DNA from 3 places in the Pseudoxanthomonas sp. GW835-FHT14C01 genome. Region 3 is predicted to be linked to each of the others. Evidence: predicted binding sites of a transcription regulator. Region 3 holds the regulator's gene; each other region holds the start of a gene.
What was found. The regulator FliA, encoded in region 3, starts transcription of late flagellar genes. The targets are predictions, from matches to a motif close to TAAAGTTTNNCNNNCNNNGGCCGATAA.
Positions count from the first base shown of each region.

Region 1: a site for FliA is predicted at 3,058-3,084, ahead of AC1Q5B_RS06990 (methyl-accepting chemotaxis protein). Genes of this name have one in related genera too.
Region 2: a site for FliA is predicted at 7,813-7,839, ahead of flgM (flagellar biosynthesis anti-sigma factor FlgM). Genes of this name have one in related genera too.

Region 1 covers NZ_JBXAGB010000002.1:71,676-81,195, forward strand. The annotation lists gene mscL (large-conductance mechanosensitive channel protein MscL) at 1-342, opposite strand, end outside; gene AC1Q5B_RS06975 (fumarylacetoacetate hydrolase family protein) at 419-1,126, opposite strand; gene AC1Q5B_RS06980 (hypothetical protein) at 1,193-1,468, opposite strand; gene AC1Q5B_RS06985 (Rieske (2Fe-2S) protein) at 1,559-1,882, shown strand; gene AC1Q5B_RS06990 (methyl-accepting chemotaxis protein) at 1,894-2,979, opposite strand; gene pncB (nicotinate phosphoribosyltransferase) at 3,203-4,372, shown strand; gene AC1Q5B_RS07000 (DUF3667 domain-containing protein) at 4,433-5,227, shown strand; gene ettA (energy-dependent translational throttle protein EttA) at 5,292-6,959, opposite strand; gene AC1Q5B_RS07010 (RcnB family protein) at 7,175-7,672, shown strand; gene glyA (serine hydroxymethyltransferase) at 7,807-9,060, shown strand; gene nrdR (transcriptional regulator NrdR) at 9,070-9,520, shown strand, end outside.
Region 2 covers NZ_JBXAGB010000003.1:911,150-920,669, reverse strand. The annotation lists gene cheD (chemoreceptor glutamine deamidase CheD) at 1-357, shown strand, start outside; gene AC1Q5B_RS17715 (protein-glutamate methylesterase/protein-glutamine glutaminase) at 357-1,424, shown strand; gene AC1Q5B_RS17710 (methyl-accepting chemotaxis protein) at 1,709-2,899, shown strand; gene AC1Q5B_RS17705 (histidine kinase) at 3,030-3,656, shown strand; gene AC1Q5B_RS17700 (EAL domain-containing protein) at 3,653-5,368, shown strand; gene AC1Q5B_RS17695 (GIY-YIG nuclease family protein) at 5,361-5,639, shown strand; gene AC1Q5B_RS17690 (ATP-binding protein) at 5,787-6,938, opposite strand; gene AC1Q5B_RS17685 (flagellar protein FlgN) at 7,124-7,468, opposite strand; gene flgM (flagellar biosynthesis anti-sigma factor FlgM) at 7,474-7,782, opposite strand; gene flgA (flagellar basal body P-ring formation chaperone FlgA) at 7,951-8,598, opposite strand; gene AC1Q5B_RS17670 (chemotaxis protein) at 9,198-9,520, shown strand, end outside.
Region 3 covers NZ_JBXAGB010000005.1:16,223-25,742, forward strand. The annotation lists gene AC1Q5B_RS19380 (chemotaxis protein CheA) at 157-1,908, opposite strand; gene AC1Q5B_RS19385 (hypothetical protein) at 1,936-2,076, opposite strand; gene AC1Q5B_RS19390 (protein phosphatase CheZ) at 2,114-2,731, opposite strand; gene cheY (chemotaxis response regulator CheY) at 2,731-3,111, opposite strand; gene AC1Q5B_RS19400 (RNA polymerase sigma factor FliA) at 3,242-3,994, opposite strand; gene AC1Q5B_RS19405 (MinD/ParA family protein) at 3,991-4,869, opposite strand; gene flhF (flagellar biosynthesis GTPase FlhF) at 4,859-6,517, opposite strand; gene flhA (flagellar biosynthesis protein FlhA) at 6,566-8,647, opposite strand; gene flhB (flagellar biosynthesis protein FlhB) at 8,644-9,520, opposite strand, start outside.

The DNA.
Region 1 (9,520 bases), on a different contig from region 3:
CGCCGCTTCGGGCTTGCGGTGCAGGCGGTTGACGGCCTTGACGAGCACGAAGATCGCGAACGCCACGATCACGAACTGGATCACCGTGTTGAGGAACTCGCCGATGCCGATCACGACGGCAGGGACTTCCTTGCCGGCCGCGTCTACCGTGGCTTCCTTCAAGGTCCACGCCCACTTCGAGAAGTCGATGCCGCCGACCAGCAGCCCGATCGGCGGCATGATGATCTTGTCGACCAGCGTGGTGACGATCTTGCCGAACGCGGCGCCGATCACCACGCCGACCGCGAGGTCGACCACGTTGCCGCGCGCGATGAACTCCTTGAACTCGCTGACCATGCCCATGCTGTTGTCCTGTCTGTCGGCGTCGTCGCGCCCTCGGCGGGGACTATAGCGCGCATGGCGACCGCTGTTGCGCCACTCAGGGCGTGATGCGGCCCTGCAGCGCCACCACACCGTCCAGAGAGGCGACGAACCTGTCGCCCGGCACGAGCGCGGCCACGCCCGCCGGCGTGCCCATGAAAACCAGGTCGCCGGCCTTCAGCGCATACAGCTTCGACAGTTCGTGCAGGATGTCGGGTACGTCCCAGATCAGGTCGTGCAGCGATCCGTGCTGGCGCGTTTCGCCGTTCACGCGCAGGGTCAGGGTGCGGTCTTCCAGCGCCGCGACGTCGACTGCCGCGACCAGTTCGCTGATCGGAGCGGAGTGGTCGAAGCCCTTGCCGGTGTCCCACGGCAGGCCCTTGGCCTTGGCGGCCGCCTGCAGGTCGCGGCGCGTGAGGTCCAGGCCCACGCCGTAGGCGATCACCAGCGACGCCGCGACATCGCGACCCAGTTCGCCCGGCGGCGCGTCGACGCCGAGCGCGACGACCAGTTCCACCTCGTGGTGCAGGTCCTGCGTGCCGGGCGGATAGGGCACGTCGGCATCGCCGGTGACCAGGGCGTCGGCCGGCTTGTGAAAGAACACCGGCGTTCCGCGTTCCGCCTTCGAGGCCGGAGCGGCCGCACCCATTTCACGAGCATGGTCCGCGAAATTGCGTCCGACACAGAAGATACGGCGCACGGGGAACGTGGCGCCGCCGCGCACGGGCACGCGCGGGACGGGCGGGGCAGGAATCAGGTCGGTCATGGCGGCCGTGGACAAGAAGAACGGCCGCAGAGTGTAGGCGGGAAACGGCGTTCCGCCCTGTTGCGATCAGCGCGGGAGCGGCAGCGCCTGCTTGCGGACCACGCGGTACTCGGCATCCATCACGCGCGCATCGCGCGCCGGCGGCTTGCCGCGCTGGCGCACCAGCTTGTAGACCAGACCGCCCGCGATCATTGCGGCGCCGACGAACACGCTGAAGAACACCAGCACCCCCAGCAGGGCGACACCCAGCAGGCCCAGACCGACCCGCAGCAGCGGATGGCGCGGCTTGCGCGGCGCGAAGACGTGGCGGAAAGCGTTGAACTGGAAATGGCGTGCGTACATGGCGTTGCGTCGTGACAGAATGCGGCCGGAGCCGGTACGCGCAGTATCGGGTGACTGTTAGATGACAGTGTGAGGACTTCGTTAAGCGCCATGCGACTGAGTGCACTGAACGACATCGCCGAAGGCGGTTTCGCCGAGGTTGAGGCCACGATCGGTGACGATGCGGAGTCTTTGATTCTTTATCGCGACAGTGACGGGGTGCGCGCCTGGCTGAATGTCTGTCCGCATGCCGGCCGGCGTCTCGACTGGGCGCCCGGCCAATTCCTCAGGAGCAAGGACGGCCATCTGGTCTGCGCCGCCCACGGCGCGTCGTTCGAGCTGGTGCGCGGCGACTGCGTCGCCGGGCCCTGCCGTGGCGACGCACTGAGGGCCGTCGCCGTGCAGGTGCGCGACGGCGAGGTGTGGCTGGCCTGACGGGAAAGGCGTCAGCCGAGGCTTTGCACGATCACGCAATGCCAGCCCGTGCGGTAGGTCTCGTAGCCGGGTGAAGCCGCCTGCGCCACGCAGTGCGGGCGACCGTCGATGACCAGGTCGACCGCGGCACGGGACTCCCCGAACAACGATGCGCGGCCGGGAAAGTCCAGTCGCGTGGACGCGGTGTCGCCGCCCGGGGTGTCGGCCAGTACCTGGCCCTGCGGATCCACGATGCAGACCCGGCTGCGCCCCCATTCCGCCTCCGACAGCGGCGTGCGTTCGACGATGGTCTGCGCCAGCGCGTCCCAGCGGAACACGATGCCGAGCACGCCGAGCGGACGTCCGGTCACCCGGCCGCCTTCGCGCACCGTGCAGGCGTAGACCAGCACGCGTTCGCCGCCGGCCAGCGGGCTGCCGTGCATCGACTGGAAGCCGAACTCCTCGCCGCTGGCGGTGGCCATCGCCGACTGGAACCACGCCTGCTGCGCCACCGACTGCCCGACCGAGCGGTACTGGCGAGGCCGTCCGTTGGCGATGATGTTGCCGTGGAGGTCGGCCAGCACCAGGTCGAAGTAGACCGTGTACGAATCGAGGATCTGGCCGAGCCGCTGGCTGGCGTGCGAGAGGGCGGCGGGTTGCGCGTCCTGCAGCGCGGCCACCATGGCGGCGTCGGTGGCCCACCAGCGCACGTCGCAGCTGCGCTCGTAGAGGTTGCGGTCGATCAGGTCAATGTTGGCCAGTGCCAGGTCGGTCAACCGGGTACGGCGCACGTTCGTCTGCAACTGGTCCAGCCGTTCCCGCAGATCGGTACTGGTGTGGCCGGCCATGCGGTCGATCTCCTGCGCCGTATCGCTGACCCGCCGCGACAGCGTATCCATCTCTTCGGCGATCACCCCGAAGCTGCGGCCGGCCGTGCCGATGCGGACGGCTTCGATGCGGGCATTCATCGAGATGATGCGGGTGACGCGGTTGATCTCGTCGATCTTCTGCAGCGACTGCCGCAACTGCTTCAACAACGAATCCGACAGCCCGGACACGGACTGGATGTGGTCGTCGATGCCGACGTCGGACACGGAAGCGGTGGTGCAGGCGTTCATGGCGCTCCTTGGGGAAAAGGGACGGGACCACGGCATGCCGGTGGACGCCGGCGAGACGTCTGTCCCGGTATTGAAGCGCTATCGGCGTGGAGACGTACCGCTTTAATTGGCACTATCAAGGTGCGGGATTTCCCCGCCTTGGGGCGAAGGGTGCCGTCCGCGCCAAGGATGCCCGTCCGGCATGCGACGATGGCGTCCCCCCAACGCAGGCTGTGCGACCGGCATGACGATCCCTTCGCTGCTCGACACCGATCTCTACAAACTCACGATGATGCAGGCGGTCCTGCACCAGCATCCGGGCGCGCAGGTGCTGTACCGCTTCAAGTGCCGCACGCCGGGCGTGGACCTGGCGCAGCACCTGGAGGCGATCTCGACCGGGATCGACCGGCTGTGCGAACTGCGCTTCAGCGAGGAAGAGCTGCGCTTCCTGTCCACGCTGCGCTACATCAAGCCCGACTTCGTCGACTTCCTGGAGCAGTTCCAGCTGCGCCGGCGCCATGTGCACATCGCGCCTTCCACGCACGTGCCCGGCGAACTGGACCTGACCATCGACGGCCCGTGGCTGCAGACCATCCTGTTCGAAGTGCCGGTGCTGGCGATCATCAGCGAGACCTGGATGCGCGCGCAGCCCGGTGGCGACCTTCAGGAAGGCGAGCGCCGCCTGCGCGCCAAGCTGGGACAGCTGCGCGATGCCGCGCCGGACTGCACCATTACCGATTTCGGCACGCGACGCCGCTACTCGTACGACTGGCATGCGAGGCTGCTGCCGATCTGCCGGGAGGTGCTGGGCGGGCAGTTCGTCGGCACCAGCAACATCCATTTCGCCCGGCTGTACGGCATGACGCCGCATGGCACCATGGCGCACGAGTGGCTGCAGGCCTTCCAGCAACTGGGGCCGCGCCTGCGTGATTCGCAGCGGGCCGCGTTCGAGGCGTGGGCGCAGGAGTACCGCGGCGATCTGGGCATCGCGCTGTCGGACGTGGTGGGGCTGGACGCCTTCCTGCGCGACTTCGATCTGTACTTCAGCAAGCTGTTCGACGGCATGCGCCACGATTCGGGCGATCCGCTGGCGTGGGGTGATCGCGTCATCGCGCATCTGGAATCGCAGCGGATCGATCCGCAGGGCAAGACGCTGGTCTTCAGCGACGGGCTGGATATCGAAGCGGTGCTGCGCATCCACGCCCACTTCCGTGGCCGTTGCAAGGTGGGGTTCGGGATCGGCACCAACCTGACCAACGATCTCGGCCCGAAGCCCCTGCAGCTGGTGCTGAAGATGGTGCGCTGCCAGGGACAGCCCGTCGCCAAGGTCAGTGACACGCCCGGCAAGGGCATGAGTGACGATCCCGATTTCGTCGCTTATCTGCGCAAGGTGTTCGGGTTGCCGATGGACTAGGGTGCGCGCCGCGTTCCCAAAACGCGGGCTCGTCACTCTAGAATGCGACGCTTTGCTGCCATGGGGATGGCGATGTCGGAGACGGGGGCGTGCGCCAATTGCGCGCGGGCGATTGAGGGTCCTGAGCAGAAGTTCTGTCCGGCATGCGGTCAACCCACGCCGGCGCACCGCATCGACTGGCATTTCCTCGGTCACGAACTGGAGCACAGCGTGCTCCACATGGATCGCGGCATCCTCTACTCGCTGAAGGAACTGATGCTGCGGCCGGGCCACATGATGCGTGCGTACCTGGAAGGGCGCCGGGCGAACCAGGTCAAGCCGATGCTGCTGATCATGGTCATGGCGGCGGTCGTCGTGTTTCTGAGCAAATACTGGCTGGGCGAAGGCGTAATGGACCAGGTCTCCGCCTCGATGCCTGCGGTCAATGGCGAGGTCAGCAAGGGCATGGCGACGGCCATGAAGGCGTCAGGACGTGTTGCGGGCTGGATGAATCAGTATTTCGCGCTGTTCACGCTGTTGCTGCTCCCATTCGAAGCCGCAGCCTTCAGGCTGTCTTTCCATCGTTTCGCGAATTTCAACTATCCGGAATGGCTCGTGATCACGGCATTCCTGACGGTGCAGTCGTTCGTGTTCTGGGGGGTGCTGCTGTTGTTTAGTCGATGGCTTCCACAGCATGCAGTGTGGGCGACGACATTGTCGGTGCTGTTCGGAGTCTTCTCGCTGATACAGCTCTTCCGGAGATATCCATGGTGGAAGACGCTATTGCGTGCCGGGTTGGGTTTCGCAATCTTCTTCGTGGTCAGCGGCGTGATGACGCAGGCGCTGATCCTGGTCGTAGCGCTCCTGATGTACTGATTCCATCGGTACGTGAAAAGCCCGCCTTTCGGCGGGCTTTTTCGTGGAGCTCAGCGCGCGGACGTCACTTCAGCGCCTTGAACCGCAGGCGGTGCGGACGCGCACCTTCTTCGCCCAGACGACGCTTCTTGTCTTCCTCGTACTCGCGGTAGTTGCCCTGGAAGAACTCCACGTGCGAGTCGCCTTCGAAGGCGAGGATGTGCGTGGCGATGCGGTCCAGGAACCAGCGGTCGTGCGAAATGACGAAGGTGTTGCCGGGAAACTCCAGCAGCGCGTCTTCCAGCGCACGGAGGGTCTCGATGTCCAGATCGTTCGACGGTTCGTCGAGCAGCAGCACGTTGCCGCCCTGCAGCAGCGTCTTCGCCATGTGCAGGCGGCCGCGTTCGCCACCGGACAGCGAGCCGACCATCTTCTGCTGGTCCTGGCCCTTGAAGTTGAAGCGGCCGATGTACGCGCGCGACTGGATCTCGACACCATTGATGTTGAGGATGTCCAGGCCGCCCGAGATTTCCTGGAAGACGTTGTGGTTGCCTTCCAGCTTGTCGCGGCTCTGGTCCACGTAGGCCAGCTGCACGGTCGGGCCTTTGACGATCTCGCCGGAGTCCGGCTTCTCCTGGCCGGTGATCATCTTGAACAGCGTCGACTTGCCGGCGCCGTTCGGACCGATAATGCCGACGATCGCGCCGCCCGGGACCAGGAAGCTGAGGTTGTCGATCAGCAGGCGGTCGCCGAACTTCTTCGAGACGTTCTTGAACTCGATCACCGAGTTGCCCAGGCGTTCGCCCGGCGGAATGAAGATCTCGTTGGTCTCGTTGCGGCGCTGGTAGTCGACCGACTGCAGCTCTTCCAGGCGCGCCAGGCGGGCCTTGCCCTTGGAGCGGCCGCCCTTGGCGTTCTGGCGCGACCATTCCAGTTCCTTCTGGATCGCCTTCTGGCGGGCCTTCTCCTGGTTATCTTCCTGCTTCAGGCGTTCGTCCTTCTGGACCAGCCAGTCGGTGTAGTTGCCCTTCCACGGGATGCCGCGGCCGCGGTCGAGTTCGAGGATCCACTCGGCGGCGTTGTCGAGGAAGTAGCGGTCGTGGGTGACGGCCACCACGGTGCCGGTGTAGCGGGCGAGGAACTGTTCCAGCCACTCGACGGACTCGGCGTCCAGATGGTTGGTCGGTTCGTCGAGCAGCAGCATGTCGGGCTTCTGCAGCAGCAGGCGGCACAGCGCCACGCGACGCTTTTCGCCGCCGGACAGCTTGCCGACGATGGCGTCCCACGGCGGCAGGCGCAGCGCGTCGGCGGCCACGTCCAGCTGGTTTTCCAGCGTATGCGCGTCGCCGGCGGCGAGGATGGCTTCCAGGCGCTCCTGTTCCTTGGCCAGCGCGTCGAAGTCGGCGCCTTCTTCCGCGTAGGCGGCATAGACGGCTTCCAGCGCGGCCTGCGCCTGCAGCACGTCGCCCACGCCTTCCTCGACGGCCTGGCGGACGGTGTGTTCGGGATTCAGCTCCGGCTCCTGCGCCAGGTAGCCGACCTTGATGCCGGGTTGCGGGCGGGCCTCGCCTTCGAAATCGGTGTCCACGCCGGCCATGATCTTCAGTACCGTGGACTTGCCGGCGCCGTTCAGGCCCAGCAGGCCGATCTTCGCGCCCGGGAAGAACGACAGTGAGATGTCCTTGATGATCTGCCGCTTGGGCGGGACCACCTTGCTGACCCGGTTCATGGTGTAGATGTATTGCGAGGACATGCAGGCTCCGGTACGCAGGCCCCGGCGCCCGGCCGGGCAGCGGCGGGCGGGGAGGCAGAAGGGAAGGCGGCGATTATAGCCTTTCGGGCACGGCCGACCGGCGGCTGAATACGATTCGTCCACACCGTTTTGACATGGCCGTAACCGTTTCCAGCCGGAGACCGTTCAGATGTGATCGGCATGATGGGCTCACGTGCCACACAGAGGGCTTTCACATGAACACCAAGCGTATTTTCCAGAGCATGGCCTGCGCTGTCCTGGCCTTCGCCGTCACTGCTCCCGTGCTGGCGCGCGACGATCGCGGCCATGATCGCGGCCGTTCGCACCACCATGACCGTCGCGATGACCGTCGCGACTGGCGCGATGATCGCCGGGACGACCGCCGGGATTACCGCGACCAGCGCCAGGCCTATCGCCACGGCTATAACGATGGCCGTCGGGACGATCGCCGCTACGACCGTCGTTACGACGACCGCCGCTATTACGCGCCGCCGCGCGTGGTCTACCGTCCGGCTCCGGGCTATCACCGCTGGGCCAAGGGCCAGCGCTACCGCGACTATTACCAGGGCCCGGTCTACGTGGTGAACGACTACAACCGGTACCACGTGCGTCACCCCCCCCGTGGCTACCACTGGGTGCGCGACGACCGCGGCAACCTGCTGATGGTCGCCATCGCCACCGGCATCATCGCCGACCTGCTGCTGCACCACTGAGCCGAGCGGTCCGATGCCCCGAAAAGCGCGCTCCGGCGCGCTTTTCCTTTTCCGGAGGCCGACGGGACGGGGTGGCCCCGGGCCGGGCGGGCTACAATCGGCCATCCCGCCCGCCCTTGCTCCCCGGAGACCCGATGTTCCCGCGCGACGCCCGCATCGAAACCTACGATCCCGAACTGGCCCAGGCCATCGCCCACGAGGCGCGCCGGCAGGAGGATCACGTCGAGCTGATCGCCAGCGAGAACTACGCCAGCCCCCGCGTGCTGGAAGCCCAGGGCAGCGTGCTGACCAACAAGTACGCCGAGGGCTACCCGCACAAGCGCTACTACGGCGGTTGCGAGTACGTGGACATCGCCGAGCAGTTGGCGATCGACCGCGTGAAGCAGCTGTTCGGCGCCGACTATGCCAACGTGCAGCCGCATTCCGGCTCGCAGGCCAACCAGGCGGTCTATTTCGCCCTGTTGAATCCGGGCGACACCATCCTGGGCATGAGCCTGGCCCATGGCGGCCACCTGACCCACGGCGCCAAGGTCAACGCCTCCGGCAAGCTGTTCAACGCCGTCCAGTACGGCGTGAACGACCAGGGCCTGATCGACTACGACGAGGTCGAGAAGCTGGCGCTGGAGCACAAGCCGAAGATGGTCGTGGCCGGCTTCTCCGCCTACTCGCAGGTGGTCGACTGGGCGCGCTTCCGCGCCATCGCCGACAAGGTCGGCGCCTACCTGTTCGTGGACATGGCGCATGTGGCCGGCCTAGTCGCCGCCGGCGTCTATCCGAACCCGCTGCCGCATGCCCACGTGGTCACTTCGACCACGCACAAGACGCTGCGCGGCCCGCGCGGCGGCATCATCGTCGCCAAGGGCGCCGGCGAGGAGATCGAGAAGAAGCTGCAGAGCATCGTCTTCCCGGGCATCCAGGGCGGCCCGCTGATGCACGTCATCGCGGCCAAGGCCGTGGCCTTCAAGGAAGCGCTGGAGCCGGAGTTCAAGGCCTACCAGGCGCAGGTCGTGAAGAACGCGCAGGCGATGGCGAAGACGATCATCGCGCGCGGTTACAAGATCGTGTCCGGCGGCACCGAGAACCACCTGATGCTGGTCGACATGATCGGCAAGGACGTCAGCGGCAAGGATGCGGAAGAAGCGCTGGGCAAGGCGCACATCACCGTCAACAAGAACTCCGTGCCGAACGACCCGCGCAAGCCCTTCGTGACCTCGGGCCTGCGCATCGGTACGCCCGCCGTCACCACGCGCGGTTACGGCGAGCAGGACTGCGTCGATCTGGCCAACTGGATCTGCGACGTGCTCGACGCACCCAGCGACGAGGCCGTGCTGGCCAAGGTGCGGGACAACGTCACTGCGCAGTGCCGGAAGTATCCCGTCTACGGCTGATCCACGACGATGCATTGCCCCTTCTGCCAGCACACCGACACCCGCGTGATCGATTCGCGCGTGTCCGAGGACGGCGCGACGATCCGCCGTCGTCGCGAGTGCGAGGCATGCGGTGAGCGGTTCTCGACGCTGGAGAACATCGAGATCAAGCTGCCGGCGGTCATCAAGGGCGATGGCCGCCGCGACACCTTCGACGCGCGCAAGCTGCGCGCCGGCTTCGATCGCGCGCTGCAGAAGCGGCCGGTGTCGGAAGAGCAGATCGAGGCCGCCGTGCGTGCGGTGATCCATGCCATCCGCATGAGCGGCGAGCGCGAGATCGCATCGCGCAAGATCGGCGAGTTCGTCATGAACGAGCTGCGCAAGCTGGACCACGTGGGCTATGTGCGTTTCGCGTCGGTCTACCGCAGCTTCGAGGATGTCGCGGATTTCCGCGAAGAGATCGAGAAGCTCGAACGCGATC
Region 2 (9,520 bases), on a different contig from region 3:
GGAAGTTATGCGATGGAACTGCTGATCAACGACCTGCTCAAGCGTGGTGCGGCGCGCAGCCGGCTGCAGGCCAAGGTGTTCGGCGGCGCCAACGTGCTGAAGGGCTTCACCAGCAATCCGGTGGGCACGCGCAATGCCGAGTTCGTCCGTCGCTATCTGGACGCCGAGCGCATCCCGGTGGTCGCCGAAGACCTGCGCGGGATCCATCCGCGCAAGGTCTGGTACTTCCCCGACAGTGGTCGCGCCGTCGTGCAGCGCCTGCCGCACGCCCACGATGCCGAGGTGCTGGCGGCCGAGTCCGCGGCCCGCGCCCGCCTGTCCAAGGCTCCCGTCACCGGGGGCGTGGAGCTGTTCTGATGAGTACGACCCCTTGCCGCGTGCTGATCGTCGACGACTCGGCGGTCGTACGCCAGATCCTGACCGAAATCCTGTCCCGCGACCCCGGCATCGAGGTCGTCGGCGCCGCCGCCGATCCGCTGCTGGCGCGCGACAAGATCAAGCGCCTGAACCCGGACGTGATGACGCTGGACGTGGAAATGCCGCGCATGGACGGCCTGGCGTTCCTCGAGAACGTCATGCGGCTGCGCCCGATGCCGGTGGTGATGATCTCCTCGCTGACCGAACGCGGCGCCGACACCACGCTGCAGGCGCTGGCGCTGGGTGCCGTGGACTTCGTCTCCAAGCCCAAGCTCGATGTCGCCAGCGGATTGCAGTCGTATTCCGACGAGATCATCGCCAAGGTCAAGACCGCCGCGAAAGCGCGCGTGCGGCCGTTGGCGCGCACCGGCGCGCCGCGCGTGAACCTGGATACCGCACTGCCGGCACCGCCGGCGCTGCGCTTCCGTACCACCGACCGCCTGATCGCCATCGGCGCGTCCGCCGGCGGCACAGAAGCATTGCGCGTGGTGCTGGAACAGATGCCAGCCGACGCGCCCGCGATCGTGCTGACCCAGCACATCCCCGCCGGCTTCAGCCGCGCCTTCGCCGAGCGGCTGGACCGCCATTCGGCGATGGCCGTGCGCGAAGCCAGCGATGGCGAAGCCATCCTGCCCGGCCATGCCTACCTCCCGCCCGGTGGCCAGCACATGCGGATCATCCGCGACGGCGCGCGGTGGCGGGCGCGCATCGACGACGGTCCGGCGGTGAACCGCCACAAGCCGGCGGTCGACGTGCTGTTCCGCTCGGTCGCGCAGAGCGCGGGCGGCAACGCGGTCGGCGCCATCCTCACCGGCATGGGCGACGACGGTGCGCGCGGCCTGTTGGAAATGAGCCAGGCCGGCGCCCCCACCCTGGTGCAGGACGAAGCGAGCAGCGTCGTCTGGGGCATGCCCGGCGCAGCCATGCGGATGGGCGCCGCCAAGGAAGCCCTGCCGCTGGAACGCATCGCGCAGCGCCTGCTCGACCTGGCGGCATCGATCGCGTGAGCTGCTGGCGACTCTCTTGTGGAGCCCCTGCAGGAGCGACGTGAGTCGCGACCGCACAGCCGATCCCATCCTGACCTGCGATACGAACCCGCTGCGATGACGGCACGGACTCCACACCCTCAGCGCTCATGGCCTCTCCCACGCGCGGTCGCGACTCACGTCGCTCCTACAGGGGCGCAACGGCGGTCACAGATCGTCTCCAACCGCGAAACCCGCGGATTTCCCGCCTAAAGAGCCGATCCGCACGGCCGATACCCATCAGTGAGCTTCAGCAGAGAGCACCCATGTATTCGCGCATCCTGGTTCGTCTGGCGGCACCCCTCATCCTCACCCTGCTGTTCCCGGTGTCGGTCGGCTTCGACTGGCCCAACGCCCTGCAATGGGCCCTGCTGACGTCGCTGACGCTGGCCTGGCTGATCTTCGCCTGGCTGACCGTCGTCAACTCGCACCAGATCTCCCCCGAGCACGCCAGCGTCGTGCGCGAACAGGATGCCCTGCTGACCGAACTGCGCCGCTTCGTCAACAACGAGATCGAAGGCTCCCGCAGCGAGATAGACCGCGCCCGCGAGCTGATCCGCGAGGCCGTCAGTAACCTCGGCGGCAGCTTCGATGCGATGAACCGCAAGTCGCGCGAACAGAGCGCGGCCATCTCCCGCATCATCGACCGTAACGGCGAGGGCGACCGTGCCGGCGTGGACGTGGCGCGCTTCGCCCAGAACGCCAGTCAGCGCATGGAGCAGCTGGTCGAGGCGCTGGAACAGGTGGCCGGCCAGAGCGGCACCACCGTGCACCATATCGACGACATGGCGCAGCACCTGGACGGCATCTTCTCGCTGCTGGAGGACGTCAAGTCGATCGCCGACCAGACCAATCTGCTCGCGCTGAACGCCGCCATCGAAGCGGCGCGTGCCGGCGAGGCCGGTCGCGGCTTCGCGGTGGTGGCCGACGAGGTGCGCAACCTGTCCGAGCGCTCCACCGCCTTCAACGAACAGATCCGCAAGCTGGCCCACAGCTCGAAGGAATCGATCGCCAAGGTGCGCGACACCGTCTCGAACATGGCCTCGCGCGATCTCGACCGTTCGCGGGAAGCGCGTTCTGAAGCGGCCGGCATGCTGAACCAGGTTGCCGCGATCAACGCCTCGCTGGGCGACGGCATGCGCGAAGTGTCGATGTGCGGCCACGCCATCGACGCCAGCGTCGCCGACGCTGTCCGCTCGCTGCAGTTCGAAGACATCGCCACGCAGTCGCTGGGCAGCGCGCAGACCCACCTCGACCGCCTGACCGCGATCAACAAGGAAGCGCTGGCCCTGCAGGAACTGCTGCACCGCACGGGTGGCGCCACCGACAACGAACTGCTCAGCGCCCTGCGCCTGATCGGCAACCGCCTGCGCGACCAGCGCACCGAGTGGGAACGTCCGCCGCACAAGCCGGTGGCGCAGCAGAACATGGGCGCGGGCACGGTCGAGCTGTTCTGACCCTCCCTTCCCGCAGAAGCGCACGACGGGGCGGCCAGCGATGGCCGCCCCGTTTCGTTCCGGGCTTTACCGCGCCATCGGTCCGCCACATGGCTGGCATACTGCGGCCGTTCCCGCTCCCGCATCGCCCATGCCGACGCCCCCTTCCTCCGACCTGCTGCTGCAACTGTTCCGCCTGCAGGAAGCCGACCGCCATCGCGTCGGCCGCGCCTTGCACAACCAGGTCGGCCAGGCGCTGTCGGCGATCCGGATGGGTGCACACCTCGTGCAGTCGGAAGACGATGCCGACGTCCGCGCGGAAGACCTGCAGGAGATCATCCGCGCCAGCGACGAGGCCGTCGCCATCGTGCGCGACCTGCATGCCACGCTGCACCCGCCGCAACTGGATTCGATCGGCCTGGATGCCGCCCTGCGCGCCGAGCACGAACGCCTCTTCCCCGGCGAAGGCGCGACGCTGTCGCCGTTGCCGCAGGCGCCGGTGCCGGATACCGCCCTGGTGGCGTTCCGCATCGCGCAGACGGCGATGCGCGCCGCAGCCAACGCGGGGGATCCCCTGGCCCTGACGCTGGCGGGCGATACCGAGGCATCCGGCGTGTTCACGCTCGAACTGCAGGGGGATACCGTCGCCGTCGCCGAGCTGCCGCTGCTGCAGGCGCTGGCGAGCGCGGCGGGCGGCGACCTGACGGCTGTCGCAGGCGCACCGTGGCGACTTCGCCTACCCTATGGGCCCCTGTCCTCAGCCGCCGATCCCGCGTGAATTCCGAACACGCCCACCTGCCCCGCCTGCCGCGCCTTGGCGCCGGCGAAGCCGATCTGCAGCGCATGGTCGATGCCGCCACGAACGACGGCACGCCGCTGATGCTGCTGTATCTGGACATCGACCACTTCCGCTCGATCAACGAGAACATGGGCGTGGAAGTCGGCGACGAGGCGCTGGCCATCCTCAGCGACCGCCTGCAGCGGGCGCTGGGACCGGAAGCGCGCGCCTGGCGCCACGGCAGCGACGAATTCATCGTGGCCGTGCCGCGCCTGCCAGGCACCCTGCCGCCCGAGCGCTTCGGCGACCTGCTGCGCGAGCAGATCGAGCTGCCGATGACGGTGCTGCCGTACACGCTGTTCCTGACCGGCACGCTCGGCGTCGCCCTGTGTCCGGAACATGCGGACACGCCGTCCGGCCTGCTGCAATGCGCGGAAAGCGCGATGGAACAGGCCAAGCACGAAGGCATGAACCTGGTGCGCCTGTACCGGCGCGGCGCGGCGATCACCGCACGCAGCGACAGCATCATCGCGCGGCAGATCGTCAACGCCATCCACCACAACGAACTGCGCCTGTTCTACCAGCCGCAGATCAACGCGCACGACGGCCGCGTCATCGGCATGGAGACGCTGCTCCGCTGGTACTCGCCTGCGCTCGGCCTGCTGGTGCCGGAGCGCTTCATGCACGTGGCCGAGAAGCTCGGCGTGATCGTGCAGATCGGCGACTGGGTGCTGCGCAACGCCTTCAAGCAGGCACGCGTGTGGCGCGACTGGGGGTTCGACGACTTCGAGATCGCGGTCAACGTGTCCACCCTGCAGCTGCTGCGTCCCAGCTTCGTGTCGGAAGTGCTGGAGGCGATGCAGGAAGCCGGCATCCCGCCGCAGATGGTGGTGCTGGAAGTGCGCCAGAACGCGCTGGCCAAGGACATGAACCTGGTCCATCGCACGCTGGCCCAACTGCATCGCGAAGGCGTGCGGCTGACGCTGGACGATTTCGGCATGGGCGATTCCAACCTGGATTCGCTGGTGCGCTTCTCGGTGGACAAGATCAAGATCGACCGCAACTTCGTGAAGGGCGTGCCCTCGGGCCCGCGCGAAGTCGCCATCACCTGCGCCATCATCGCGATGGGCCACCAGTTGGGCATGAAGGTCATCGCGCACGGCGTGGAAACCGACACGCAGCTCGGCTTCCTGCGCCGCAACCAGTGCGACATGTTCCAGGGCCACCTGTTCGGCGAGCCGATGTCGGCCGAAGACGCCGGCGCGGTGCTGCGCCGGCGTTACCTGCGCGCGGACGCGTTCGCCGCGACCAAGCCCGACCGCACGCTGCTGCTGCTGGACGACGAGGAGAACATCCTGCGCTCGCTGGTGCGCCTGTTCCGCCGCGACGGCTACCGCATCCTCGCCGCCAGCAACGTCACCGACGCCTTCGAACTGCTGGCGACCAACGACGTGCAGGTCATCCTGTCGGACCAGCGCATGTCGGACATGAGCGGTACCGAGTTCCTCGGCCGCGTGCGCCTGCTGTACCCGGACACGGTGCGGCTGGTGCTGTCCGGCTACACCGACCTGGCGACGGTGACCGAAGCGATCAACCGCGGCGAAATCTACCGCTTCCTGACCAAGCCGTGGAACGACGACGACCTGCGCGAACACATCCGCCAGGCCTTCGCCACGTACGAGAACCAGCCGCACCACCGCGCGCATGCCTGACACCGCCACCCCGACACCGGGCGGCTGGTGCCTCTATCTGCTCGAATGCCGCAACGGCGCCTGGTACGCCGGCATCACCAACCGCCTTGAGGTGCGCTATGCCGCGCATGTGGCCGGCACCGGCGCGAAGTACACGCGCGCGAATCCGCCAGTGCGCCTGCTCGCCCAGCGCGGCTACCCCGACCGCGGCGCGGCCTCGCGCGCGGAGGCGCGGCTGAAGCGCTTGCCCAGGGCGAAGAAGCTGGCGTTCTTCGACGCGCCTCCGTTGTAGGAGCGACGTAAGTCGCGACCGCGGAAATCAAGCAACCCACGCGGCCAGCTCGTGGATCGGCGGTTGATCGCCATGCCCCACGCTCATGGACACCGCGTTCTTCCGGTCGCGACTTACGTCGCTCCTACGGGGATGCGCGGTGACGGCTCACGCCGCGTCGGCGGCCGGCTGCCGTATCGGCAGCACGATGCGGAAGCAGGCGCCGGCGCCGGGCTCGTTGCGCGCTTCGATGCGGCCGTTGTGCTTCTTGACGATGCCGTAGGAGATCGACAGGCCCAGGCCGGTGCCGCTGCCGACCGGCTTGGTGGTGAAGAACGGGTCGAAGATGCGCTGCAGGATCTCGTCGGGGATGCCGTGGCCGCTGTCCTGGACTTCGACCCAGACCTCCTCGCCCTCCACGCCGGTGCTGACGGTGATGGTGCCGCGCTCGTCGATGGCGTGGCTGGCGTTGAGCAGGATGTTCATGAACACCTGGTTCAACTCCGAGGGACGGCACTGCACCAGCGGCAGCTTGCCGTAGTGCTTCTCCAGCGTGACCTTGTACTTCAGCTCGTTCCAGATGATGTTGATGGTGGAATCGAGGCCGGCATGCAGGTCGGCGGACTTCCAGCTGTCGTCGCGGCCCGAGTACGAGAAATCCTTCAGGTTGCGCACGATGGCGGTGACGCGCTCGATGCCCTCCCGCGATTCGGACATCAGCTGCGGCAGGTCGCCGGTGATGAAGTCAATGTCGGAGCGCGCGCGCAGGTCCTCGATCTCGGGCAGCATCGCCTTCGGGTCCGGCAGGCGCAGCGCGCGCTCGTACACTTCGATCAACGAGAACAGGCTGTGCAGGTACTCCTGCAGCGAACCGAGGTTGGAGTGCACGTAGCCGATGGGGTTGTTGATCTCGTGCGCGACGCCGGCGGCGAGCTGGCCGATGGAAGCCATCTTCTCGGACTGCACCAGTTGCTCCTGCGCACCGGCAAGCCGCACCAGCGTCTGGCGCAGCTGGGCATGGCGGCGCTGCAGTTCCTGCTGGCGCGCATGCGCTTCGCTGACGTCGTGGAAGACCACCATGCAGTGGCCGCCGCCAGCACTGTCGTGGAAATACGCGCGCACCTGCAGCACGACGCCGTCGGCCAGGGTCAGGTCGGTGTTCCAGCGGCCGGTCTCGCGCGCGGTGCGGATCGCATCCACCGGCAACAGGGCGGACAGCGCCGCCAAGGCGTGGTCCTCGTCGTTGACCAGCGCGCGCGCCGCCGCATTGGCGTGCAGCGGACGGCCATCGCCACGAAGCAGCAGATAGCCGTCGTCCATCAGTTCGGCGAGCGCCTTGAGATCGGCGAAGCTCGGGATGTCGTCCACGGCGCAGGCGCCGGAAGGCGGGTTCGTCAGCGGGTCTGTGGCCACGGATGGATCGGGTGGCGAAGGGGCGCCAGTATCCGGCGCGGCCGCGGGAGCGGCAAGGTGCGGGGTCGCAGTTTGCGGATCCGGCACCGGGCTCAGGCGACCGCGATGGGACGCGGGGCGGCGGTCGTCGACGTCTGGCCCTGCGCGTCGTACGCGCCGTGGCTTTCGGTGCGGCCGAGATGGCGCAGCGCCCAGTTCACTTCGCGGCGGCGACGGGCCAGCAGGATGCCGTTCGCATGGTTCTTCTCGGCCAGGTCGGCCAGCTTCTCGCGCAGGTCGTCGGGGAAGCCGAAGCCGGCCGCGGCGGTTTCCAGCGCGCGCAGGGCATCCAGCTTGTCCTGCGTGCAGCGCATGAGCGCCTCCACGTCGTGCTCGACGATGGCGCGACGCTCCTCTTCCAGGGCCGCGGACAGTCGCTGGAGGGAGGCGTGGTTCATTGCGCTCAGCGGCCCAGCTGCTCTTCCAGGCCCAGCATGCCGTCGGCGATCGCCTCGGCGTTGATCTTGTAGGCACCGGACTGCAGCGCTTCACGCACGGCCTGCACGCGGGCTTCGTTGATCGCCGGAGCGCTGGACAGCTCGCGCTGCATCGCCTGCAGGCTGGTGGCTTCACCGGTCAGACGCAGGCTGTCGCCCGCCGCACTGGCTTCCACGGGGCTGGAACGATCAGCGCCTGCGGACGCCACGCGGCCGCTCACGGGACCGGTGGTGCGGATGGCGGCAGGGGGAGTGCCTTCGATTTTCTGGTTCATGTCAGTCGCCTGTCACAGGGTTCATGGGAGTTATCGGCCGCCACCCGCTCGACTTTAGTGACGGATCGCACAATTCCGAGGAGGGGCCGGGTTTTGCCCGATGTCCTTCCACCCAGCGTCGGTATCGGCACCCTCCGGAACATCTTGAGGGCGAATGCGGATTTTTTTTCATCGGCTCACCCAGACGTCGCCGCCTGCGCCCACGATGCCCTGCACCACCCTGCGCGAGGACAGGTTTTCGACGGTCACCCGTTCGTTCTCGCCGGCGTCGGCCAGCGCCTTGCCCGCCACGCGGACCTCGACGCCGCCCCGCCGGGACACCAGTGCCACGTTGTCGCCGCGCCGCACCAGCCGCTGCGCGACCAGGTCGGTCGAGGCCAGCACGGCGCCGGCGGGCAGCATGCGCCGTGCGACGCGGCCCACGGCCTGCGCGGGATCGGCCACGGCGGCACCGACGATGCGCGAGGCGTCGCGACGCTCGGCGACGAAGGCGTCCGCGGTGATGGTCTCGCCCGGCGCGATACCGCGTGCCAGCACGAGTACGGTCTGGCTGCGGCGGACGCGCACCGGCACGAACAGGCGCCAGCCATCGGGACAGCCGACTTCCACGCTGTTGCTGCCCTGCACGCGCGCGACCAGGGCGGCACTGCAGCGCGGCAGGCGCAAGGCGGGATCGAGCGTGGCCTCGGCTTCGCTGCCGGCGGGCAACGCGCCGAGGGCGGCCGCCTTGATGCTGTCGACCGGCTGGAAGTCCGCGGCCAGGACACTGCACGCGGTCAGGCCGCCGATCAGGGCGGTGGTCAGGCGCAGCAGCATGGTCGGACTCCGGTGGTTCATCGGCGTGGAAGCTGCAAGCGGTGTGCCAGAAGTCGCTTCTTCGTGGGACCTTCGGTGTGAGGTTCTTGACGCTGGGGTTTGGTGCCGCTCGCCGCGGGGGCCTTCTTGACCAGCCATACGGCTGTTGAAAAGCACTTCTTTGTTTATGCAAAGAAAAACACACCCCAGGCGGCACGCCCTCCGCGCTGCGCGCTCCGGGTTCGAGAGCGGGCCGGGAGCAATAGCAACAGCACGCCTCGATCCCTCAGGTGCGGCACTTGGGGCCCCTGAGGTCCGGCAGTCCCGGCGGGCGGACCGTCGGGGGGTGTTTCTTTTGCCGACTTTTCTTTGCACAAGCAAAGAAAAGTAGGGCCTCCGCGGCGAACGGCGCCATGCCGGCACCATCGAGGAACGATCCCGGCAGGCCCCAGGAATCCAACGCGACGGCTTGGACAAGCCCAAACGGTTCGTACAGGCACCCGACTTCCGTTGCCCCTCACCCTAACCCCTCTCCCGCAGGGAGAGGGGCTAAAAGCCTCGAAGGGCTGGAAGGCCCGCGACCTGCTCAAGACCCCTCCCCCCCGGCCGATATGCTGTGCATGACCCAGGACCTGCTCAACCGCATCGACCAGCGCACCCGCCTGGCCGGCCACAACCGCCTCGCCCTGCTCCTGTTCCGTCTGGGCGGGCGTCAGCTTTTTGGCGTCAACGTCTTCAAGGTGCAGGAAGTCCTGCGCCGTCCGTCGCTGTTCCAGCTGCCCGGCCTGCCCACCGAGTTCGTCGGCGTGGCGGACGTGCGCGGAAGGTCGGTGCCCGTGCTGGACCTGGGCCTGAGCATCCGCCATCCCGAGCGCGACCCGAATCCCGAGAACGCCCCCAACTACCTGGTCGTCACCGAGTTCAACCGTTCGGTCCAGGGCTT
Region 3 (9,520 bases):
ACCGGGGTCACACCCGGTTCGTGGTTGCTGTTGTGGGAGCGACGTAAGTCGCGATGGCCGCGAGACGGACTCCATGAGGGTCCTGGCGTCTGAGGGAAAGAGCTCGCGACTTACGTCGCTCCCACAACCGCCGGGCTCCCACAGTGGCTCGTCGCCTTACGCCGTCGCGCGCAGTCCGTCGACATCGAGGATCAGCGCCATGCGGCCGTCGCCGATCAGGGTGGCGCCGGCGTAGCCGGGCAGGCCGCGTACGGCGCGCGGCAGCGGCTTGATGACCACTTCCTCGCGGCCGCGGACCTGGTCGACGATCAGGCCGAAGCGCTGTTCGCCCATCTGCAGCACCACGATGGTGAGCAGCGGCGCCATGACCGGGTCCACGCGCAGCCACTGGCGCAGGTCGACCAGCGGCAGCGTGTGGCTCTGCCGGTCGAGCACGGCCTGGCCGTCGAACCAGCGCAGGCTTTCGGAGGGCGCGTGCAGCACTTCCATCACGCGCGCCAGCGGCAAGGCGTAGACCGGATCACCGGCCTGCACCAGCAGCGTGGGCAGGATGGCCAGCGTCAGCGGCACGCGGATGACGAAGCGGCTGCCGCGGCCCACATCGGAATGGATGGTGATCTGGCCGCTGAGTTCGCGGATGCGCGACTGCACCACGTCCATGCCGACGCCGCGGCCGGAGATGTCGGTCACCTCGGCCTTGGTGGAGAAGCCGGGCAGGAAGATCAGCTGCAGGCACTCGTCGTGGCTGAGGCGGGCAGCGGCCTCGGGATCGATCAGGCCCTTCTCCAGCGCCTTGGCGCGCAGGCGCTCGGGATCGATGCCGGCGCCGTCGTCGCGGATCTCGATGGTCACGAAGTCGCCTTCCTGCTGCGCCGACAGGCGCACATGGCCGGCGCGCGGCTTGCTGCAGGCTTCGCGCAGCGAGGGTACTTCGATGCCGTGGTCGATCGCGTTGCGCACCAGGTGCACGAGCGGATCGGCCAGCGCCTCCACCAGGTTGCGGTCGAGTTCGGTGTCGGCGCCGACCAGCTCCAGGTCGACTTCCTTCTGCAGCTGGCGCGCGACGTCGCGCGCGACCTTGGGGAAGCGGGAGAACACCTTGCCGACCGGCTGCATGCGCGTGCGCATGACGGCGGTCTGCAGGCGGGCGGTGGCGATGTCGAGGCTGCTGACCGCGCGATCCAGTTCTTCGTCGCGGATGCGAGCACGCAGCGTCTTCAGGCGGTTGCGCGACAGCACCAGTTCGCCGACGAGATTGACGATGGCGTCCAGCCGCTTGGTATCCACGCGGATGGTCTGCTCGGCTTCGCCGCCGGTCTTGGCCGCCGGCTTCGGTCCGGCGGGTTTCGCAGGCGCGGGAGCGGGCGCGGCACGCGGCGGCGAGGGCGGGGCGACGCTGGTCGGTGCGCCGCCGCCGTGCAACTGGTCAAGCAGGGCTTCGAACTCGTCGTCGCCGATCACGTCGCCGGTGGGCGCGGGTGCCGCCGGTGCCGCGGTGGTCGTGGACGCCTGTGCCGGCGCGGAGGCGCCGCCGTGCACGTCGAACTGGTCGATCAGGGATTGCGGTGCGTGCGGCGGCTCTTCGCCGCCGCCGATGGCATCCAGCATCTGCTGTAGCCAGTCCAGCGACTGTTGTGCGGCGTCGAAGTGCTGCGGTTCCAGCGTGGCCTTGCCGGCACGCACCAGGCCCAGGGTTTCTTCGGCGGCGTGGCACAGGTTGACCATGGCCTGGATGCCGAGGAAGCCGGCACCGCCCTTCAAAGTATGGAAGCCGCGGAACACCGCGTTGAGCTGGCTGCTGTCGGAGGGGTCGTGTTCCAGCGTGACCAGCTGTTCGCCGAGCCGGTCGAGGATCTCCTGCGCTTCGATCAGGAAGTCGGCGGCGATTTCAGGCGTGACGGCGGACATGGACGGGACGGTTACCGGGGCGGGCGATCAGCGGGAGGCGTCGAACAGGGGCTGCGTGTCGGGGCGGCGGCGCAGGAAGCGCGCGGCCACCACATCGCAGACCAGCAACAGGCCGACGAAGAGCAGGACGACAGGGTGACGGGAACGATGGGCGGAAGCGGCAGGCATGGCAGGTCTCCGGTTCCGCAGCGCGCGTCCCCCGGGGCTACAGCCCCAGGCCGGACAACAGGTCGTCGGCGTCGTCCTGCGAAAACGCGTTGCGGTCAAGACCAGCAACGGCCGGACCGGCGAGTTCTGAAGGCTTGTCGCGGTTTTTTTCCGGCGGCGGGATGCCGAGCGCGCCGAAGCCCTCGTGCACGCGGCGCACGATGCCGGCGACGCGGCGGATGATCTGCCCGGTCAGGTCCTGATAGCTCTGCGCCAGCGCCATCTCGGACAGGCCCTTGCCGATGCGGTCCACCAGCGCGGCCTGTTCGGCCGACAGGTCGGTGCTCTTCAGCTGCGTGGCGTAGCCCCGGCACTGCTCGGCCAGGTCCAGCGTCCTGTGGCTGGCCTGTTCGGTCATCTCGACCACATGGTCCAGACGCGCGCAGGCATCGTCGAGTTCGCCCGCGCCGGTCGGCGGCAGTTCGCCCAGCGTCTGCGCCAGTTCGCGGGCCAGGCGACCCAGGCCCTGCATCATCGGCTGGGTGCGCCAGGCGGCGATGGCATCCAGCTCGCGGCGCCAGCCCGCCTCGTCGCCCTGTTCCAGGGCATCGAGCGCGGTCTGAAGCTTCTCCACCAGCGCCGCGCGGGCGCCCGTGGCGTCGGCGACGGCGTTCATCAGGCGGCCGCTCCCAGGCGTTCGAAGATCTTGCCCAGCTTCTCTTCCAGCGTCTGTGCGGTGAACGGCTTGATGATGTAGCCGTTCACGCCGTTCTGCGCCGCCTCGATGATCTGTTCGCGCTTGGCTTCGGCGGTCACCATCAGCACCGGCAGCGTCTTGAAGCGGTCGTCGGCGCGGATGGCTTTCAGCAGCTCGATGCCGGTCATGCCCGGCATGTTCCAGTCGGTGACCACGAAATCGAAGCCGCCCTGGCCCAGCGCGGTCAGCGCTGTGTTGCCGTCGTCGGCCTCGGCGGTATTGGTGTAGCCGAGGTCGTTGAGCAGGTTCTTGATGATGCGGCGCATGGTGGAGAAGTCGTCCACGATCAGGATGCGCATGTTCTTGTTGGTCACGGATGCTCCGGTATTGCGTGGACGGTGGGACTGGTGGGGATATCGACCGCGGACGGGAAATGTTTAGCGGAGCTGGCGTCGGCTCGTGGGAGCGCCCCGGGGCGCTTCTGCAGGGTCATTCGTCGTCTTCCAGGCCGGCGTCGGCCTTCTCGAACACCTGCAGGCGACCGCGCAGGCGCACCATCGCCTGGCCGTGGATCTGGCAGACGCGGGATTCGCTGACGCCGAGCACCGCGCCGATTTCCTTCAGATTGAGTTCCTGCTCGTAGTACATCGACAGCACCAGCTGCTCGCGCTCGGGCAGGTGGCCGATGGCCTTGACCAGCTGCTGGCGGAACTCGCTGCGCTCCAGGTTCTGCTGCGGCGACGGCCCGCCGGTGCGCGAGGTGTTCGGTTCGCCGTGGTCGTCGATGTGCGACTCCAGACTCAGCACCTGGCCGCGCGCGGCATCCTCCATCAGGCGCAGGTATTCGGGCAGCGGCATGTCCATCGCGCTCGCCACTTCGGTGGCGATGGCGGCGCGGCCGGTACGCTGTTCGATCTCGCGCACGGTGGCGGCGGCCTGGCGGGCGCGGCGGTGGACCGAGCGCGGCACCCAGTCGCCACGGCGGATCTCGTCGATCATCGAGCCGCGGATGCGGATGGAGGCGTACGTCTCGAACGACGCGCCCTGCTCGGCGTCATAGCTGCGCGAAGCTTCCAGCAGGCCGATCATGCCGGCCTGCACCAGGTCGTCGATCTCCACGCTGGCCGGCAGGCGCGCCGCCAGGTGGTGGGCGATGCGGCGGACCAGGTCGGCGTGCTGGGTGACGAAGTCGTTCGCGCTGCCGCGTTGCACGGCGCGGTACTGGGCGGCGGCGGTGTTCATGCGGCCACCCCCCGCTGGATCAGGCGTTCGACGAAGAATTCCACGTTGCCGCGCGCCCCGACCGGCGGCTGCCAGCGGGCGGTCGTGCGCGCGATGTCGGTGATGGCGCGGGCCGACGGGCTGCCCGGATACGCCTTCACGACGGCCTGCTGGCGCTGTACGGCGCGCCGCAGCCAGTCGTCCTGCGGCACGGCGCCGAGGTAGTGCAGGGCGACGTCGCCGAGGAAGCGCTCGCAGACGCGCGCGAGCTTTTCGTACAGCTTCCGGCCCTCGTTCGGGTCGCGGACCATGTTGGCGATGACGTGCACGCGGTCCAGGCCGCGCTCGCGCGCCAGCACCTTGATCAGCGCGTAGGCGTCGGTGATCGACGCCGGCTCGTCGCAGACCACCACCACGGTGTCCTGCGCGGCCTGGCAGAAGGTCAGCACGCTGTCGGTGATGCCGGCGGCGGTGTCGACGATCATGAAGTCGAGGGCCCGCTGCAGCTCGGAGAACACGTTGACCAGGCCGACATGCTCGGCCGGCGTCAGTTCGGCCATGTGGCGGAAACCCGACGAGGCCGGCACCACCAGCACGCCTTCGGGACCTTCCAGAAGCACTTCCTCCAGGCCGCAGCGGCCGGCGACGAGGTCGGCGAGGGTGAACTTCGGCGACAGGCCGAGCAGCACGTCGACGTTGGCCAGGCCCAGGTCGGCGTCCATCAGCAGCGTGCGCTTGCCCATCTCGGCGAGCGACACTGCGAGGTTGACCGACACGTTGGTCTTGCCCACGCCGCCCTTGCCGCCGGTGATGGCGACGACGCGCACGGGATGGAAGGCGCCGGGCATCGGCGGGGTGCTGCGGGGATTGGTCTGCAGCGGGTGATCAGGCGACATGGGTGGCCTCGGTCGAGCAGGGTTCGTCGGCTTCGCGGCGCAGCTGGTCCAGCCGCAGCACGAGGTGGGCGCTGTTGGCGCGATGGAGGTCGTCGGGGACGCGCTGGCCGTCGGTCACCCAGGTCATCGGCAGCTGGTGGTCGACCACCACGCTCAGCGCGCTGCCCAGGCGGCCGGTCTCGTCCAGCTTGGTCAGCACCACGCCTTGCGGCTGCACGGCGCTGAAGCGGCGGACCACCTCGTCCAGGTCGGAGAAGTGCGAATTGGCCGGCAGGCACAGCAGGGTCTTCACCTGCCCCGAGGCGCGCAGCCAGTTGAGCTGGCCGACCAGGTTGCGGTCGCGCTGGCCCAGGCCGGCGGTATCGATCAGCACCAGCTTGTAGTCGCGCAGGCGCTCCAGCACCAGCGCCAGGGTCTGCGCGCTGTCGGCCTCGTGCACGGCGATGCCGAGCTGGCGACCGTAGCCATGCAGCTGTTCGCGGCCACCAACACGCACGGTATCGGTGGTGACCAGCGCCACGTCGCGGGCGTTGTGGCGCTGCGCGAAGCAGGCCGCCAGCTTGGCGATGGTGGTGGTCTTGCCGGCGCCGGTCGGTCCGACCAGGGCGATGACGCCGCCGGTGTCGAGCAGGTCGGTGTCGAGCACGGGCAGCTTCTTCGACAGCAGGCCCAGCATCAGGCCGCGGCCGCGGTGCGGTTCGGTGTCGGCGGGGATCTGCAGGGCGATGTCGCGGGTGATGCCAGCATCGAAGCCGTAGTCTTCCATCAGTTCCATCGCCTGCATGCGCACCGGCGAACCGCGCAGGCGCTCGTCGGTGAGGCGATGCATCTCGCGTTCGATCATCTCGCGCATGGCGGACAGTTCGCCGCGCATCTGCACCAGTTGTTCGTCGCTCTCCCGGGCTTCCGCGGCGTTGTCGGTGACCACGGTCAGCGTGGGCACGGTGATGGCGGCGGGCGCCGGCGCCGGGGCGGACGCCGGCGTACGCGCGGCGTGCAGCGCGACGATGGGCGCGGGTTCGGGTTCCGGCAGCGACACCGGCGGCGCGATCGACGGCAGCAGCGCGTCGAGGTCCAGCGTGTCGTCGATGTCGGCACGCGGGGCGGGCGGGCGACGCGGCGCCACGACGGGTTCGATGCGCGCGACCGGCTCGTTGGCGGGCGCGGCGGGCAGGCAGGCGGCGAGTTTGGCCGCGAAGGATTCGGGTTCGATCAGCAGCGGCGCGATGTCGCGGACAGCCGGCGCCGGAATGTCGGCGGCCGCTGCGGGCGCGGCGATCACGGGCGCGCGCGGTGGCGCGATCGGGGCGGGCTTCGCGGTTTCGGCGCGCGGTGCGATGGGTGTCGCCGGCTGACGGCGCGCGAAATAGCTGGCGGCGGCTTCGGCCGGCGTCAGGGCGGGGCTGTTCGCGGCCGCTGCCTGCGGCGCCGGATCGAGCAGCGGATGCAGCGGCGCGGCGGGCGCGGTCGGGCGCATGGCGTCCAGCGTGCGCTGCACCAGCGCTTCGTCGTAGTTGCTGGCGGCGACGATCTCGACACCGTCCTCGGTGACCCGGTTGGACAGGATCACCGCGTCCGGACCGTGTTCCTGCCGGACCATCGCGAAGGCGGTGCGCATGTCGGGGGCGACGAAGCGTTTGATTTTCATGGCGTGCTATCCGGTTCGGTGTCGCGTCGGGTTCTGCTGCTCCGGGCCTCAGCTGATCGTGCCGACCAGCTTCAACCGCTTGTCCTCGGGAACCTCGCTGTAGGCCAGCACCGACAGCGAGGGGACGCTGTGGCGGACCAGGCGGGCGAGGGCGGCGCGGACCGTTCCCGGTACCAGCACCACCGCAGGCTCGCTGCGGGCTTCCTGCTTGGTCACCACGTCGGCGAGGCTCTGGTGCAGGCGTTCCGCCAGTCCCGGTTCCAGCGCCGCGCCGGTTCCCTGGGTGCTGTCCTGCAAGACGCGTTCCAGAGTCGGCGCCAAGGTGTAGACGGGCAGCTCCGGTGCCATGCCGGAGATCTCCTGCACGATGAATCGTCCCAGCGACGTGCGCACGGCGGCGGTGAGCGCGGCCGGATCGGTGTTCTGCGGGGCGAACTCGACCAGCGCCTCGGCGATGCGGCGCAGCTGCCGGATCGGCACGCGCTCGATCAGCAGGTTCTGCAGCACGCGCACCACGGTGGCCAGCGGCAGCGCCTTCGGGGTGAGGTCCTCGACCAGCTTCGGCGCGCTGCGGCCCAGTTGCGCCAGCAGCTGCTGGACTTCCTCGTGGCCGAGCAGTTCCGGCGCGTGTTCGCGCACCAGGTGGGAAAGGTGGGTGGCCATCACCGTGGCGGGATCGACCACGGTGTAGCCCAGCGATTCCGCCGTGGCCTTCTGGTGCGCCTGGATCCACACCGCGTCCAGGCCGAATGCCGGGTCCTTGCCGGGAATGCCGTCGATGCTGCCGAACGCGCCGCCCGGGTCCAGAGCCAGCTCGCGGTCGGGGTGGATCTCCGCCGACGCCACCGGCACGCCATGCACCAGCAGGCGGTAACCGTTCGACGGCAGTTCCAGGTTGTCGCGGATATGCACCGGCGGTACCAGGAACCCGAGGTCCTGGGTCAGCTTGCGGCGCACCGCCTTGATGCGCGACATCAGTTCGCCGCCCTGGTTCTTGTCGACCAGCGGGATCAGCCGGTAGCCGACTTCCAGGCCCAGCGGATCGACCGGGCGCAGCTCGTCCCAGGTCAGTTCGGCGTTGCGGTCGGGCGCGCCCGGACCGGGCAGGGCCGGCGTGTCGCCGTCGGTGGCTGCCGGACCCTGCTGGGTCCGCTTCCACATTTTCCAGGCGAGGTAGCCGATACCGGCCGCCAGCGTCAAAAAGGCGACGTTGGGCATGCCGGGCACCAGCCCGACCAGTCCCAGCACGCCGGCGGCCACCGCCAGCGCCTTGTGCTGGCCGAAGGCTTGGCCCATCACGGCCTGGCCCATGTCTTCCGAGCGCGAAGCGCGGGTGACCAGCATGGCCACCGCCGAGGACACCAGCAGGGCGGGCAGCTGGGCGACCAGGCCATCGCCGATCGACAGCAAGGTGTAGGTCGACGCCGCCTCGGCGGCCGGCATGCCGTGCTGGAACATGCCCACGGCGAAACCGCCGATGAGGTTGATGAACAGGATCAGGATGCCGGCGATGGCGTCGCCGCGGATGAACTTGTTGGCACCGTCCATCGAGCCGTAGAAGTCGGCTTCGGCGCGGACTTCCTCGCGCCGCGCCTTGGCCTCCTCGCGGGTCAGCACGCCGGCGTTGAGGTCGGCGTCGATGGCCATCTGCTTGCCGGGCATCGCGTCCAGGATGAAGCGGGCCGACACTTCGGCGATGCGGCCCGCGCCCTTGGTGATGACCACGAAGTTGATGATGGTCAGGATGGCGAACACCACGATGCCGACCGCGTAGTTGCCGCCCACCACGAACTCGCCGAACGCCGCGATGACCTTGCCGGCGGCGTCGTGGCCGTTCTGGCCGTTGAGCAGGATCACGCGGGTCGAGGCCACGTTCAGCGCCAGGCGCAGCATCGTGGTCATCAGCAGGATGATCGGGAAGATGGTGAAGTCGAGCGGACGCTTCACGTAGATCACCGCCAGCAGCACCACCAGCGAAATGGCGATGTTGAAGCTGAAGAGCGCGTCCAGCACCGGTGGCGCCAGCGGCACCACGATCATGGCCAGCAGCGCCAGCACCACCAGCGGCGCGCCGAGGCCGTTCTTCAGCATGTCCATCCAGCGCGGGGTGCCGACCGGTTGCGCGCTCATGCCTTGCCTCCGTGCTCATCCACGTCCAGCGCCGGCAGGTCGGGCAGCGGAGCCTCGCCCACGCGCCAGGCGCGCAGCTGGTACACGTAGGACAGGATCTGGGCGACGGCGGCGTACAGTCTCACGGGGATCTCCCGGCCAAGCTGCCCTTCGCGATACAAGGCGCGTGCCAAAGGCGGGGCGGAGACGATGGCGATGCGGTGGGCATCGGCCACTTCGCGGATGCGCATGGCCAGTTCGTCCACGCCCTTGGCGACCACGGTGGGGGCGCCCATCTGGCCGGCCTGGTATTTCAGGGCCACCGCGTAGTGGGTCGGATTGACCACGATCACGTCGGCCTTGGGCACGTCCTCCATCATCCGGCGCTGCGACATCTGGTGCTGCATCTGGCGGATGCGGCCTTTCACTTCCGGGCTGCCGTCGCTTTCCTTCATTTCCTCGCGCAGCTGCTGGCGGGTCATCTTCAGCTTCCGCAGCCAGTTCCACTTCTGGTACGGCGCATCGATGGCCGCCAGCAGGATCAGGCCGCCGGTGGTCGCCAGCAGCAGGGTGCTGGTGAACGACAGGCCGCTGCGCACCGCCTGTTCCAGCGGCATGGTCAGCAACTCGCGCAGCGGATTCAGTCCCAGCTTCAGGCAGATCGCCGCCGCGCCCCCGATCAGTACCACGCGCAGCAGGGACTTCAGCAGCTCGGCGATGCTCTCGGGCCCGTACAGGCGCTTGAGGCCGGCCGCGGGGTTGAGGCGCTTGAAATCGGGCATCAGCGACTTCTGCGAGAACTGCAGGCCGCTCATCAGGGCCGGTGCCGCCAGTCCGGCCAGCACGCAGATGCCCGCCACCGGCGCGATCGCGACCAGCAGCTTCAGCATCATC